Regions from separate parts of the Tenacibaculum sp. IMCC1 genome, predicted to be linked through region 2. Evidence: riboswitches for the same ligand, from Rfam matches in the RefSeq annotation. Region 2 holds a riboswitch; the other holds the start of a gene.

Region 1 (8,060 bases), 940 kb from region 2:
AATTTTTTCGGAAACAAAAACATTGAAAAGTACAGTTTACCAATGAAAACTATTAGTGACGCCTTGTCACTTAGAAATGTTATTTTAACTCGATTTGACCGTGCTACTAGAATTCACAATCCTGAAGAAAGAAAGAAGTGTTTAACTTTTGTTATCGCTGGTGCTGGTCCTACTGGGGTTGAACTTTCTGGTATTTTATCTGAAATTAAAACTTCAATTATCATAAAAGATTATCCAGAGTTAGATAAAAATGATTTTGGAGAAATTCATCTTATTGATGGTCAAAGCTCTGTATTAGCTCCAATGTCTAAAAGAGCACAAAAATATACCTCTAAAAAGTTAAGTGAACTCGGAGTAACATTAACGATGAACACCATGGTTAATGATTTTGATGGTGAAACTGTATATTTATCAAACGGAGAAGAAATACATACTAAAAACCTTATATGGGCTGCCGGTGTATCTGCTAAAACATTTGATGGTTTTTCAAAAGAAAGCTTTGGTGCTGGTAGAAGGTTAAAAACAAATCAGTTCAATCTAGTACATTCATATGATAATATTTATGCTTTAGGTGACTGTGCTTTGATTTTAGGAGATGAAAGCTATCCTAAAGGACATCCTCAATTAGCACAACCTGCATTACAACAAGCTAGAAACTTAGCTAAAAACCTTTCTAGAAAAGATACAAACTGGAAAACTTTTCAATATAATGATAAAGGTTCATTAGCTATTATTGGAAGAAATAAGGCTGTATTAGATTTCCCAGGACAAAAACAATCATTAAAAGGTTTTGTTGCATGGTTAATTTGGATTTTTGTACATATTATGGGGCTTGTAAACTTCAAAAACAAAGTAAGAACTCTATACAACTGGTTAGGCTATTACATATACAAAGACCAATATTTTAGAATGATTATTAAACCTACTCAAAGAGATACTAAATAAAATACGCATGAAAAATTTAAGCATTGTAGTAATACTACTTTTTACAATTATTACTGTTGGTTGTAATTCAGAAAAATCGAAAACCAATAAAAAAACAGAAGAAGTTGAACAAGTTGTATCTCCATCTGACACACTAACTAAACACCTAAAACCATTTAATCCTAATTTACCAACTATTGGACTTTTAATGTTTAATGGGGTTTTACAAGGAGAAGTTATAGCAACGTCAGATGTATTTGGAAAAGCAGATAAAGATGGCAAACAACTTTTTAATGTAGTAGCTATTGCTGAAACAGCTAAACCCATTACTACTGAAGAAGGAATGCATTTTGTTCCTGACTATACTTTTGAAAACTGTCCTAAACTAACGGCTTTGTTTGTACCAAGTGCTTACGACATGTATGCACAAGTACATAATAATAAAGTTGTAGATTTTATAAAAACAAAAAATCAAGAAACCCAATACACTGTTAGTAATTGTGCTGGAGCTAATTTAATTGGTAAATCTGGTATAGCAGATGGTCATAAAATTGTAACATGGATTGGCGGCGGTGAGCAACTACAAAAAGACTACCCAAATTTAAAAGTGCAAAACGACAGCTTGGTGACTTTTGTTAAAGACGGTAAGTTTTTATCTTCAAACGGAAATTTAGCAAGTTATATTTCAGCGTTAGAACTTCTCGAAATTATGACAAATACTGAACATAGAAAATTTGTTGAAAGCTATCTATACTTGGATCAACTTAAAAACTGGAAAAAATAAACATTAATTATAAATTTTCTTTTTCAAATATAAGCATCAATTTATTGGTGCTTTTTTTTATTACCAGTTCTAAAAAAATAATACATACATTTACCCCGATAAGTTCTTTACATACTTCATCAACCGAAAAGGTTTTACTTAACTGTAGATTAATAGGGAATCGTGTGCAAATCACGAACTGTCGCGCAACTGTAAGTAACACACCAAAAGTTTTTATCCTAGTATATCCACTGCCAAAAGCGGGAAGGATGATAAAAGCTGTTATAAGTCAGGAGACCTGCCTATTCGGATATTGACAATGCTTTCGCGATTTGAAGCTTTTGGGTCATACCGATGATATATTTTTAACGCACACTTTCTTTATGAAATGCTGTGCTTTTTTGGTATGTCATTATTTTTCCTCAAACATCTTATCGTTTTTAGCATTTCGAAGCATCTAAAAGAGCTTTTAAAATTAATGTTTAATTATAAAAGTTTAAAAGAAAATGCAAACGCACATTCTTGGCTATCCGCGTATTGGTAGCAACAGAGAACTCAAAAAAGCCTGCGAGCAATATTGGTCAGGCAAAACTAGTTTACAGGAACTTCTTGAAACAGGAAGAAATATCTGTCAACAAAATTGGAAAACACAACAAGAAGCAGGCATAGACCTTATTCCTTGTAATGATTTTTCTTATTATGATCAGGTGTTAGACATGACGCTTACTGTTGGAGCTATTCCTAAACGTTACAATGAAGTAATGTTAAAAACTTCAAATTCTGAACTTGACCTTTACTTTGCTATGGCAAGAGGATATCAAAAAGATGATCTTGATATCACTGCTATGGAAATGACTAAATGGTTTGACACCAATTACCATTATATCGTTCCTGAATTTTATAAAAATCAGGAATTCAAACTATTTTCTAACAAAATTGTTAATGAGTTTGTCGGAGCTAAACAAGCAGGGATTAATGCTAAGCCTGTAATTATTGGTTTGGTTAGCTACCTTCTTTTAGGTAAAGAAAAAGAAGAAGGTTTTGATAAATTAGATTTAGCCCCAAAACTACTCCCTGTGTATATTGAAATTCTCCAAGAACTTCAAACACAAGGTGCAGAATGGATTCAGTTTGACGAACCTTTTTTAGCATTAGATTTGAGTGAAAAAGCCAAAGAAACCTATCAATTTATCTATAATGAGATTAGAAAAAAGTTTCCTAAACTAAAGTTTATAGTTACTACTTATTTTGAAGGTTTAAAAGATAATCTTTCTTTAGCTAATACACTTCTTATAGACGCATTGCATATCGACTTAGTTCGTTGCGAAGAACAGCTAGATGATGTATTGAACACTCTTCCTAAAAATAGAATCTTATCGTTAGGTGTTGTAGATGGAAGAAACATTTGGAAAAATGACTTTGAAAAGTCATTACAGCTAATAAAAAAAGTCACTGATAAGTTAGGTTCTGAAAAAACCTTTATTGCTTCTTCTTGTTCTTTGTTGCATTCTCCTTGTGATTTAGATTTAGAGATCTCTCTTGACACTGACATTAAACAATGGCTTTCTTTTGCTAAACAAAAACTTACCGAAGTAAGCTTATTAAAAGAGTTATCTGAAAACACTAGTGATGAAAATATTTTAAATGCTTATGAAGAAAATAAAAAAGCTATTGCCAATAGAAAATCTTCAGCATTAATCCATCATAACGATGTAAAACTACGTGTTGATTCCATTAACGAAACAGATTCTAGAAGAAAAAATAGTTTTTTAATTCGTAAAGAAGCACAAGAAAAAGTATTGAATTTACCGCTATTCCCTACTACAACCATTGGTTCCTTCCCTCAAACTAAAGAAGTAAGAAGCTGGAGAGCTCAATTTAAAAAAGGTATCTTAAGTAGTGAAGATTACAAGTATTTGCTAAAAGAAGAAACTCAAAAAACCATTCAATGGCAAGAAAAAATAGGGTTAGATGTATTAGTTCATGGTGAGTATGAGCGAAACGATATGGTAGAGTATTTTGGTGAACAACTTGCTGGAGTTACATTTACTAAAAAAGGTTGGGTTCAAAGTTATGGTAGTCGTTGTGTAAAACCTCCTATTATTTATGGGGATGTATACAGACCACACCCAATGACTGTTTATTGGTCACAATACGCACAATCTTTAACTGACAAATGGGTTAAAGGAATGCTTACAGGCCCTGTTACTATTTTACAATGGTCGTTTGTGCGTGACGATCAACCTCGAAGCATTACTTGCCAACAAATTGCACTGGCTATACGTGATGAAGTTAGAGACCTAGAAAATGCTGGTATTAGAATTATTCAAATTGATGAGCCTGCTATAAGAGAAGGTTTACCATTACGAAAATCAGGGTGGAATGATTATCTAAAATGGGCTATTGAAGCTTTTAAAATTTCTTCTTGTGGTGTAAATGACGCTACACAAATACATACACATATGTGTTATTCAGAGTTTAACGACATTATTCAAAGCATTGCTGAGATGGATGCCGATGTAATTACTATTGAATGTTCTCGCTCTCAAATGGAGTTGTTAAACGCTTTTGCAGATTTCAAATATCCGAATGAAATTGGACCTGGGGTTTATGACATCCACTCACCAAGAGTTCCTTCAAAAGAAGAAATGGTTGAATTACTACAAAAAGCACAAAAAGTTATTCCAGCTTCTCGTCTTTGGGTAAATCCTGATTGTGGTCTTAAAACTAGACATTGGGATGAAACTGAAAAAGCTTTAATAGCTATGGTTTCAGCTTCAAAAGAAGCCTCTTTAAGCTATAATGCTAACACCTTAGAAACTGTAAATTAATAATAAAGTGCCTGAAAAGAATATTTCAGGCACTAATTATACTAACATATATAAAATGACCACAGAAGAAAAAATAACAAAGTCGGAAACACGTATTTTCAAAGCCGTATTTCCAAATACAACCAATCATTATGACACCCTTTTTGGAGGAACCGCTATGCAACTAATGGACGAAGTTGCTTTTATTACAGCAACACGATTCTGCAGGCAAAAAGTTGTAACCGTAAGTAGTGATAAAATTGATTTTAAAAAGCCTATCCCTGCTGGAACTATTATTGAATTAGTAGGAAAAGTAAGTTATATAGGTAACAAAAGTTTAAAAGTTACTGTTAAAATTTTTACTGAACAGATGTACTCTCAACATAGAGAAAAAGCCATTGAAGGTGAATTCACCTTTGTTGCTATTGATGAAAATAAAACCCCTATTGCTGTCATAAAAACTGGCACTAAAGAACTACATTACTCACAAGAACATAACTAAAACTAAACAGAAATTTTGAAAATACAACCTCACAAAAGATTACATCTTCAAATAAAAATCTTTCGTAAGGTTAATATAGGCATCAGTGTACTGGTGCCTTTTTGTTTCTATTATCAACTCTTCTTCTTGGATTGTAGTCTCTACAAAGGACATTTCTAATAAACTACGTTTGATTTCAGTAGTAGGAGCTCCTTTTACTCGACAAACTCTGTGTAGGTATAAATTATGATTTTTAGCTAGTTCTATAAAATTTTCTTCTTCTTTAAATGGTATAATAGTTGAAAACTTCCCATACTCGGACAATATTTCACTCACTCCTTTCAATAGCTCTTCAAAAGATAATGAACTCGTAAAGCGCGCTTTGTTTCGCGCTACATCCTCTGTTTCGTAGTTATCAGTATAAAATGGAGGATTGGATACAATTATATCATACTCTTCTTCATCTTCAGACATTTCTTCTGCAAATTCCACAAAAGAAGCATTGTAACAAAAGAGTCTATCTCCCCAATCAGACTGCTCAAAATTCTCAACCGTTTGCTCATAAGCGTTTGTATCAATCTCAACTGCATCAATAGTCATCGCATCACTTCGTTGTGCTAACATTAACGAAATGATTCCTGTACCAGAGCCAACATCTAATATTGTGTCTGGAAACTCTCCTAAATTACACCATGCTCCTAATAATACAGCATCAGTACCTATTTTCATCGCTGTTTTGTCTTGATGCACTGTAAACTCTTTAAATTTAAATGGTTTCATTTATAAAAATCTTCCAAGAATTTTTTCTGCATTGAAGAACAAATACAACACAACAATTAATAAAACTACTAAAAACAACCCTCTTTTAGGATTCCCTCTTTTTCGATTACCGAAACGTCTTTTAAACTCCATTTCTTTATTTTCTAATTTCTACATTAATCACGTAAAATATCACGTTATAATTTTTGTTCCTCGTAACATTTCTCTTTTACCTGGAGGCCCGGGTAAACGCTCAACATCAAAACCTACTGCTTGCATTGCTCGTCGTACACTTCCCTTTGCTGAATAAGTTACTAAAACACCCTCTGGTTTTAACGCAGCAAACATAATTCTAAAAATATCCTCAGTCCACAAATCGGGTTGTACTCTTGCTCCAAAAGCATCAAAATAAATCAAATCAAAACTATTCTCATCGGTAATTTCAGCAAAAAATTGTTTGCGTTTAGTTAATGAAAAATTGGGAGTAATGTTGTGTTTTTCTTCCCAAGAAACTTCGTGAATTTTTTCAAAAAATTCTCTTTTATCATCGGCGTCCAACTCCGCAACATAATTTAATTTTGCTACTTCTTCTTTAGCTACAGGATATGCCTCTACTCCAACATAATCAATCTCCTTTTTAGCTTCCAATAACGTGATAAAAGAATTAAGTCCTGTACCAAAGCCTATTTCTAGAATAGAAACATTTTTTGCATCTACATACTTTAATCCATTTCTAATGAATACATGATAGGCCTCTTGTATCGCTCCGTGTTTAGAATGATATTGTTCATTCCACTCTGGCAAATGAATGGTTGTGGAACCATCTGACGTTATGATAATTTCTCGTTTTATAACTAAACTATTTAATCAGTAATTTTTTAATCCTAGGTATTGGTCCAGTGCAAGTTGTTTTATGGCAGGCAATACAACTATTTACAGCTTTGTTGAAATTTTGCTTTATAGAATCTTTTGAACCCAAATATACTTGCTGTATATTTTGAATATATAATTTTGAAAAAGCTTCAAAACTTGCATTTCTATCTGCTGGGTCTGTTAAAACAGCACTATGAATATTCAAGTAAGTTTCAGGAAAGTCACCTATTGGCTCTCCTTCTAAAATCTTATTTTTAACGGTCATATTCCCTTCGTACATAGCATTCATTAAAGCTGCCATTTCAGAAGACTGATACATTATAAGTTCCTCTTTTGGTTGTTTCTTTTCCTCTTTGCAAGAAAAAAGCACCAAAGACATCAATAAAACAATAATTAATTGTTTCATTATTTTTTCATTAACACTCCATCTGCTTCAAAAGCATAGGTGTATTTTGGTTCTATAATTTTTGCTATTTCTTCTTCTGATTTTCCTGCATCTTTAGCATAATGTTGTAATTCATCAACAGAAATCTCAGTAACAAAAGCTTTACCGTTTACTACCACTTCTTTATTATCTGCATTTAAAGGCATGAAAAAACCATAATCTTTAAAACGCACCATTGACTCTTGTTCTTCCCCTAAATCTAACTTCATCCAACACCCTTTTTTCTTACACACTTCATTTATCGTTGAAGTAAATTTTATGTTTAGAGTATCCCCTTTTTTTAAGTTTTTGAATTTTATTCGCATTTCTTCAGCAGAAATAGCATTGCTATCTGTAATCTCATCTCCAAAAGACGCATAGGCAATCTTTTGTTCTTTAATACCATTCGCAGCAGGAGCTGCATCTTTCTTTTCAGTTTTACAAGCACTAAACATTACGCTTAAAAGCGTAGCAAAAACTAGTAGTCTTTTCATTTTCAAAAAATTAAAATTAACATATCAACAAATATACTCATATTTCTTCAAGCTGGTAGTTAACCTCAAAACATACCACTAGATTTCGTATCTTCGTAGCACTTCTAAAACAATCACATAATGAATATTGATATTGAGCTTATACAAGAGTCTAAAATAAATACGGTAGATTTTAACAACTTAGCGTTCGGTCGCACTTTTACTGACCATATGCTAGTTTGTGACTTTGCTAATGGAGAATGGAAAACACCTAAAATTTTACCTTATGGACCTTTAACTTTTGAGCCTTCTGCTAGGGTTTTTCATTACGGGCAAGCTGTTTTTGAAGGAATGAAGGCTTATAAAGATGAAAATAATGATGTCTTTTTATTCCGTCCAGATGAAAATTTTCATAGAATTAATAAATCTGGGGCTCGTTTAGCAATGCCTCCAGTTCCTGAAAATGTATTTTTTGAAGGGTTAAAAAAACTTCTTGAGATAGATGATGCATGGATTAAGAAAGGAATAGGAAACTCGTTATATATTCGTCCGT
Region 2 (8,060 bases):
CTTTATTAAATTCCATTGAATGGCGTAACGACGAAGCTATTATTTTTGGAAAACGCATGGTAACCAAACGAAAAGTAGCTTGGTATGCCGAACAGCCTTTTGAATATTCCTACTCAAACATTACCAAAACAGCCTTACCGTTTACGAAAAAACTATTAGCGTTAAAAGAATTAGTGGAAAAGGAAACTGGAGAAACCTATAACTCTTGCTTATTGAATTTATACCACGATGGTTCTGAAGGAATGGCATGGCATAGTGACGGAGAAAAAGATTTAAAAAAGAACGGAGCGATTGCGTCGTTGAGTTTTGGAGCAGAAAGACGTTTTGGTTTTAAACACAAACAGACGAAAGAAACGGTGTACAAAGTATTAGAACATGGTTCGTTATTGGTCATGAAGGACGAAACCCAAACCCATTGGTTACACCGGTTACCACCTACAAAAAAAGTCCACCGACCACGAGTAAACTTAACGTTTAGAACGATTGTGAGGTAGGGGTATATAATAGTAAATAGTTTACTTTTATTTTCTTTAATATTTAGTCAATTTTTTCCAAAAGGAATTGATTATTACCTAAAACGGTTAAGTAGAACTTAGGAGGCATTCCCTTTTTCCAAAAAGCAAAATTATTTTCAATAAGCCACTTTCCGATTCATTTATCTCTAAATTCCGGACAATCTTTCCAAAAACCACTTGTTATTTTTACCTTAAAGAAGCTGGAGTTTTCGATAGATAAATTAATTTCAGAGATGTTTTCTTCAAAAAAATCACGTCCTTTTACACCAACTCTAATTCCATATCCGTTTCCTTGTTGGTTATGTTTACCATCATTCCAAGCACTTACTGTTAATTTTTTCATTTAGATAATTTAAGTTCGAAAGTTTTATATTGAAAACTAATTCAAATATTGGTAGAATATAAAATAAAAAGAATAATTAAATTAAGTGTTTTTAGTTGTTGTTATTCCATGTAATTTTAAAACACCATTTTTAAATTCATATATTAATTCTTCAAAGTTTATATTTTCTATTAGTTGTTTTTCTTTTTCTTCTATTTCAAAACTCACCTTGGTTATCCAAGTATTAGAAATATTAGAAAAATCAGATTCAATCATTTTTTCATCTGATTCAATTTCAATTTCATAGTTTTCTGTTAATAGAATTATTTTTGCTCCTTTAGAAGTTTTTAAGTCTATTCTACTTAATAAAGTTGAATTCATGAATAAATAACCATTTAACTCCTGAAAACTTATCCAAAATTGCCCTTCTTTTGACTCAGCAATTTTAACACCAGAAATGTTTTTAATCTTTTCTTCAGTGTAGGTATCAACATGCAACCTTCGCATAGCTCTCATATTACCAAGAGCGGCTAATATCTTATCTTTTGTTTTTAAAATATTCATAGAGTAATTTTTACTTCAATATTAATAATAATTAACTTGTTCAAGTGTATAAGTCTGTTTTTGTAATTCATTAATCATAATTCGAAAAACTACTCCACTTCCTTATAAAAAGTCAATTCGTATTCTGGTAACAAATTAGGGTGCGTAATTTTTATCAAATCTTTTAATACCAAATCTGGTCGTACAGGAGAGAGTTCAAAGTAAATTAAACCACCTGTTTCTCCTTTGTTGTGTCCAATAGAAAAAATCTTGTTATTGGTAAAGGCATCAAATTCTTTGTAATGAATGTTTGCGGTAGTTAACTGTTCTTTGGTAGCATACAAGCCACAGTTAAACCAAAAATCAGCGTGTTGTGCTTTTTCCAATACACTTTCAAAACTTAGAGGTAAGCTACCTGTTCCTTTCGTGTCTTTCCATAAGTAATTTAAGTTTGCATCGTTGTAAAACGTGGCAATAAAGCTTTCACCCGCAGGAACATTCCAAACATCTTTAAACATACTTCCAGATAAAATGGTTGGCTGTTTATCGCTGTTTTTAGCAATTTCTTTCGCTTTAAGGTATTCCTTTTCTATGTTGTTGAAAATACTGTTTGCTTCCTTTTCTTTTCCGTATAAAGCCCCAAAAAACTTAATCCATTCTGCTCTTCCTAACGGAGTTTCTTCCAGCCAATCTCCATTAAAAATCACAGGAATCCCTGTTTTTTTGATGTTTTGGTATAGTTTCGTATTTGGATGAAGTGCAAAACCAACAACCAATTCAGGCTCAATATCAATCAACTTTTCTGTATTCATATCTTGTTCCAAGCCTAATTCAACAATCTTACCTTCGTCAATTCTATTTCTTGTTCTTTTTGAAGAAACATATTTGGTATGCGGAAAACCAACAATAGTATTTTCAGCATTCAAAAGTTCTAACATCGGAATATGTGTAGTACTGGTAACCACCATTTTTTCGATAGGAACTTTAATTTCATTTTTAGAAAGGTCGGTTTTATCGGTAAGCGTATAAGAATATAGGTCGTGAGAGCTTTGAAAAGCTTTTTTAATCACTAATTTTTTCACTTCGTTTTCTAAGATAATATCAAACCCTTTGGCATATTTTACAGTGCTTTTAGCAGGTTTCTTTTCGGTAGTTTTTTTAGTTTCTTGCTTGCACTGTGCCAACAGAAGGAATAAAGAAAAAATAAGTAAATAACGTTTCATAGTAAGATGTTTTTATAAGTGGAAGGTTAGAGTATCTCCGTAATTTAGTTTTAATTCAAATGATTTTTCCAACGGAATTTCATTCATATACGCCCAAAGGCTTCTCATTACACCAGCATGGGTAACAAGCACAACTTTTTGATGATTTTTGGTTGTTAATTCGGTTAAAAAATTGGTAGTTCTCTTGTGTAAATCGATATAAGATTCTCCGTTTTTAGCAGGAGTTTTTACAAAATCATTCATCCAAATATCGAGTTCTTTTTTATCAATATCGTTCCATTTTTGTAGCTCCCAATCACCAAAATTGAGTTCTTTCAATCGGTTGTCAAAAATTACGTTAGCTGAAAGTTTTTTAGCTAAAAGTTTACAGCGTTTTAGGGGACTGCTGTAATACGTTACATCAGCATCGTTAACAGGAACTTTTTTTAGAATACTGCTCACTTCTTCTTCAAAAGTTGTGGTAACGTTAATATCTGCCTGACCATAACATATACCTTTGGAAATATCAGGCGTTGTGTGTCGTACTAAAATAACTTCCATAAGGCGAGCAGGCTTAGATAAAAAACAATTTCAGATACTTGTTGCAAAGCACCAGCGCAATCTCCTGTTTGACCACCAATCCATTTTTTAAAAAAGTGCCCCATATAAAAATAGGTGAGCAATAATGGAAGTAATACTAAAAATACCGTTGGTTTTTGAAAGAAAAATAAGGGAACTACTCCGAAAATAGCTGATATGAGTAGCGATTTACTACTCATTTGTTTGGTGGTTGGTTTTATTTTAGAACTGTCAATATCTCTTACATAGTCATGTGTATATAATAAAACCGTAGCGATAAATCGGCTAATACTATGTCCTGAGATAATTACTAAAATTAAATCAATGGATAGGTTTTGTAAATGATATAGAGCTAAAAACTTTATAGCTAGGATAAAGACCAAACCGCTTACTCCGAAAGTTCCGAGTCTGGAATCTTTCATAATGGTTAAAATCTTTTCTTTGGTCCATCCGCCGCCAAAACCATCACAAACATCGGCAAATCCATCTTCATGAAAAGCTCCTGTAATCCAAATAGAACTAATCATACTAATTACAATCGCAATATCCGTAGGAAAAATATAAGAAGAAGCAAAATAGGTTAGTGCCGAAATGCTTCCCACTACAATACCTACTAAAGAAAAATAACGACTGCTTTTGTTGAGTATTTCAGGAGAATGATTTACCCATTTAGGACACGGAATGCGTGTGAAAAACAATACAGCAGTTAAAAAATAATGGATTTGTCTTTTTATCATAACTAAGCTTCGCTAACATTGGCACTTTTAAAAGTCGCCATTTCGTTTAAAAAGTTTACACTCGATTGAATAATAGGAAAGGCAACTGCACAACCTGTTCCTTCCCCTAAACGTAAGCCTAAATTTAAAAGCGGTTCAGCATTTAAGAAGGCTAACATTTTTTGATGCCCTTGTTCTCCTGAATTATGACAAAAAATACAATAGTCCAGAATATCAGATTCCATGGCATGCCCCGCTAATAGGGCAGCAGTCACAATAAAACCATCAATAAGTAAAGTCATTTTTAAAGAAGCAGCTTCTAACATGGCTCCACACATCATTACAATTTCAAATCCGCCAAAAGCAGTTAAGGCTTCTATAGGAGTTGAAATAGAATCGGCGTGTAACTTATAAACTTCACATAATGTGTCGACTTTTGTTTGTAGTCCTTTGTCATCCACTCCAGTACCTCTACCCACACAGTTTTCAATAGGTGTATTGGTAAAATAACTCATTAACAAAGCCGCAGATGATGTGTTGCTAATCCCCATTTCACCAAAACCAATAACATTGCAACCTTCGCTATACACCTTTCTTACCAATTGTCTTCCTTTTTCTAAAGCTTCTTGGCATTGTTCTAGCGTCATGGCTTTGGTAGTGCTATAATCTTGTGTCCCTTTTGCTATTTTGGCATTGGTAAGTTGTGGATGCTCTTCAAAATCAGCATTTACACCAGCATCTATAATGTTTAAATGAATGTTATTCTGTTTACAAAACACATTAATAGCAGCACCTCCTTGCAAAAAGTTAAACACCATTTGTTGCGTAACCTCTTGTGGGTACGGACTCACTTTTCCTGTGGTAGCAATTCCATGATCTCCTGCAAAAACCATAATAGTAGGTTTTGAGAGTACAGGTGTAGTGGTATTTTGAATTAAACCAATTTGCATGGCGATTTTTTCTAAACTCCCTAAAGCACCAATTGGCTTGGTTTTGAAGTTGATTTCTTCTTGAAGTTCGTTCTGTAAATCTTTTGATAGGGGAGTTATTGTTGTTGTCATGTGTTATTTTAAAGTTAAAGGAAGTCCAGATACCATAAAAGTAGCTTTATCAGCTAGTTTAGCTATGTGTTGGTTCGTCCAGCCTTGTAGTTGTGTAAATTTTCTACCAGATTCGGAGTTGGCATGTAATCCCATACCAATTTCATTGGAAATGATGATAATATTGGCATCAATTTCTACCAGTTTATTGATTTCTTCTTTGGCGATTTCTAATGCTTTTTCAATATCATATTTTGTGTCTACAAAGAAGTTCGTTAGCCACAGCGTTACACAATCGATAACCACCGTTTGTTTTTCAGCAATCACGTTGCTTAACCATTTTTCCTCTTCAACAGTGGTCCAGCGTTCATCTCTATCAGCAACATGTCTGTCAACTCGTTGCTGAAAATTGTCATCCCAAATACGAGAAGTGGCTAGGTAAATAGGGGTGTCAGATAAAGATTCGGCTAGCTTTTGAGCATAGCTACTTTTACCTGAGCGTTCACCTCCTGAGATATAATATATCATGAAATCGTATTTTATATTGACACAAAGATTGGAAAGATTTTTAATAAAAAACAAATTAAAATAGAGAACTGTTTATTTTTGCTGAACTAAAACCACGAATTATGACAGTATCTTCTTTTATGCCAGCAGTAACCCAAATGATTTATGACATGGGCTTACAGAACTATTTAAACGGAATTACTTTTGAGTGTCCAGAAGTAGCTTTACAAGAAAAAGAAGTAGCTGTTCGATATAAGTTGGAAGGAAAAGTGTTAACGAGTAAAGAAATAACGGCTATTTTTTCTAAAACCAAGGCAGAAGGAAAGACCTTGTATTATGTGGATGAACCTGTTTTGGAAAGTATCGCACCCGACATTGTTTTTACACAAGATGTATGTGATGTTTGCCAGATAGATACAGAATCTGTGGCAAAATCGGCGTATAAATTGCCTAAGGTTCCAGAATTAATATCTATTACTCCCAATTCCTTAGAAGACGTTTTTGAGAATGCGTTAACTATTGCAAAAGCTATGAAGCAGGAAGCGGTAGGAGAGGCGTATGTGAGTGGATTGAAAAAACGTATTTATGATATTGTGGATGTACAACGTGAACACAGAATCCAGTCGAAAAGTGTGATGTTGTTAGAGTGGGTTGATCCGTTGTTTAACTGTGGGCACTGGATTCCTCATCAAATAGGTTTTGCTGGAGGAATTGATTTGTTATCGCATCCATCAGGAGATAGTATTGTAATTTCTTGGGATAAAATAGTAAAATACGATCCAGAGGTATTGATTATTGCTCCTTGCGGATACGGAATTGATAGAACACTTGAAGACATGAAGTTTTTAGAAGAGAGAGAAGAATGGACGTCTTTAAGAGCGGTAAAAAATAAACAAGTATATATTGCCGACTTTGCCATGTTTACACAATCTTCTGCTGGTACTTTGGTGGAAGGAATTGAATGTTTGGCAAAAATGATTCATCCAGCTTATTATACCCTTCCAGAAAACTTACAAACAAAATTCGCAAATTATCATGATTTGATGGTTGCTAATTTATAAGAATACTATACATTTGCCGTGATTTTTGGTTTTTCTTTAATCATCTGTTAAAGAGAATTAAAAGGGAATTCGGTGCAAAACCGAAGCTGTTCCCGCAACTGTAAGCTATTAAGCTTGTAACAAATACTCAAACCACTGTTTTTTTAATGGGAAGGTATGTTACAAGACGCAAGCCAGGAGACCTGCCAATTATTATAATTTAATTAAAACTTTCGGGATAAAAGTTTAATGTATAATGAAGAAAATAACAATAATATTTATACTGTTTTTTACAACTAATCTTTTTTCTCAAAAAGATACTATAACTGTAAATAAATTAAAAGAGGTAATAGTTAACGGGAAGAGAAATGTAGAAAAAAAACGCATTGCTACAAAAGAATTAAAGATTGGAGTTAAAGAACAAACAAAAAACCCTATCAACTTAACAAACCTTCTACGATATAATAGTCCAATAGCTTTTAGAGATTATGGAAATGGAGGTGTGAGTACCGCTCGTTTTAGAGGAACATCGGCTTCAAATACGTTGGTTTTATGGAATGGTATTCCCATTAATGCTGTAGGAAGCGGACAAACAGATTTTAATTCATTATCTGCAAGCTTGAATGATAATATCATTGTTCAAAGTGGAGGAAATAGTGCTGAATATGGTTCTGGTGCCATTGGTGGTACGGTACACTTGAAAGATGAATTGTTGTTTAAAGAGCATCAAAAATTTCAATTATTTACTTCTTACGGAAGTTACAATACAACGTCTAATTTTTTTAAAAGCTCAGTAGGAACAGATAAGTGGAGTATAAAATTAGCTTCTACGTTTAATTATTCCGATAATGATTACACATATATTGATGAGCGGTATAAAGATGATTATGGAAACCTACTAACTAATGAAAATGGTAATTACAAAAACTACGGAATTAATTTTGTCATAGGTTATAAGTTTAGTCCTGTAAACTCTTTAACATTTTATTCGACTGCTTACTACGGAAATCGTTTGTTTTCTGATGGATTGCCGAACCCGTCTGCTGGAAGTGAACGAAATGAAGATTTTAATCAAAGAAACTTACTACAGTGGAAATATGCATTTTCTTCTCAGTTTAAACAAGAACTAAACTTAGCTTACCTAACGCAGGAATATAGGTATTACGGAAATAAAGACGCTGAAAATTATAGATTTGGTAAATCTAAAACTGCTTTATTAAATCACTCTTTAACTTATAAACCATCTAATGTTTTATCGTTTAATTACAAAACTATGTATGAAAACATTAATGGTGAGAATACAGATATTAATACCAAAAAAAGAAATTCTGTAGCGTTTGTAGGTAGTGTTAAATATCAGCCTATTGAAAAATTAATAACGAATTTACAAGTTAGAAAAGAAATTAATTCAGATTTTAATGTGCCTCTGTCTTTATTCGTAGGAGGAGAATATAGATTAGCTAATCAATTAAACATTCTAGCCAATTTTTCAACAAATTATCGAGTTCCTACTTATAATGAAATGTATTGGCCTATAGTAGGAAACCTAAATTTAATACCTGAAAGCTCAAAACAAGGGGAGTTAGGAGTTTCTTT

The links. A riboswitch is a leader RNA that binds a small molecule or an ion and turns the genes downstream of it on or off. The one in region 2 is predicted to bind cobalamin.
Region 1: another riboswitch for cobalamin. It lies ahead of metE (5-methyltetrahydropteroyltriglutamate--homocysteine S-methyltransferase); the one in region 2 lies ahead of ACXIHB_RS02995 (TonB-dependent receptor plug domain-containing protein).

The regions. Positions count from the first base shown of each region.
Region 1 is NZ_CM142818.1:1,559,059-1,567,118, forward strand. It holds gene ACXIHB_RS07255 (NAD(P)/FAD-dependent oxidoreductase) at 1-945, shown strand, start outside; gene ACXIHB_RS07260 (DJ-1/PfpI family protein) at 953-1,708, shown strand; cobalamin riboswitch at 1,821-2,007, shown strand; gene metE (5-methyltetrahydropteroyltriglutamate--homocysteine S-methyltransferase) at 2,194-4,518, shown strand; gene ACXIHB_RS07270 (acyl-CoA thioesterase) at 4,574-4,999, shown strand; gene ACXIHB_RS07275 (tRNA1(Val) (adenine(37)-N6)-methyltransferase) at 5,039-5,758, opposite strand; gene mnmC2 (tRNA (5-methylaminomethyl-2-thiouridine)(34)-methyltransferase MnmC2) at 5,930-6,589, opposite strand; gene ACXIHB_RS07285 (acetolactate decarboxylase) at 6,597-7,016, opposite strand; gene ACXIHB_RS07290 (DUF4920 domain-containing protein) at 7,016-7,528, opposite strand; gene ACXIHB_RS07295 (branched-chain amino acid aminotransferase) at 7,649-8,060, shown strand, end outside.
Region 2 is NZ_CM142818.1:623,149-631,208, reverse strand. It holds gene ACXIHB_RS03040 (alpha-ketoglutarate-dependent dioxygenase AlkB family protein) at 1-494, shown strand, start outside; gene ACXIHB_RS03035 (hypothetical protein) at 652-858, opposite strand; gene ACXIHB_RS03030 (hypothetical protein) at 940-1,401, opposite strand; gene ACXIHB_RS03025 (ABC transporter substrate-binding protein) at 1,491-2,603, opposite strand; gene cobC (alpha-ribazole phosphatase) at 2,616-3,143, opposite strand; gene ACXIHB_RS03015 (adenosylcobinamide-GDP ribazoletransferase) at 3,128-3,898, opposite strand; gene cobT (nicotinate-nucleotide--dimethylbenzimidazole phosphoribosyltransferase) at 3,901-4,938, opposite strand; gene ACXIHB_RS03005 (bifunctional adenosylcobinamide kinase/adenosylcobinamide-phosphate guanylyltransferase) at 4,942-5,445, opposite strand; gene ACXIHB_RS03000 (ABC transporter substrate-binding protein) at 5,547-6,485, shown strand; cobalamin riboswitch at 6,495-6,689, shown strand; gene ACXIHB_RS02995 (TonB-dependent receptor plug domain-containing protein) at 6,721-8,060, shown strand, end outside.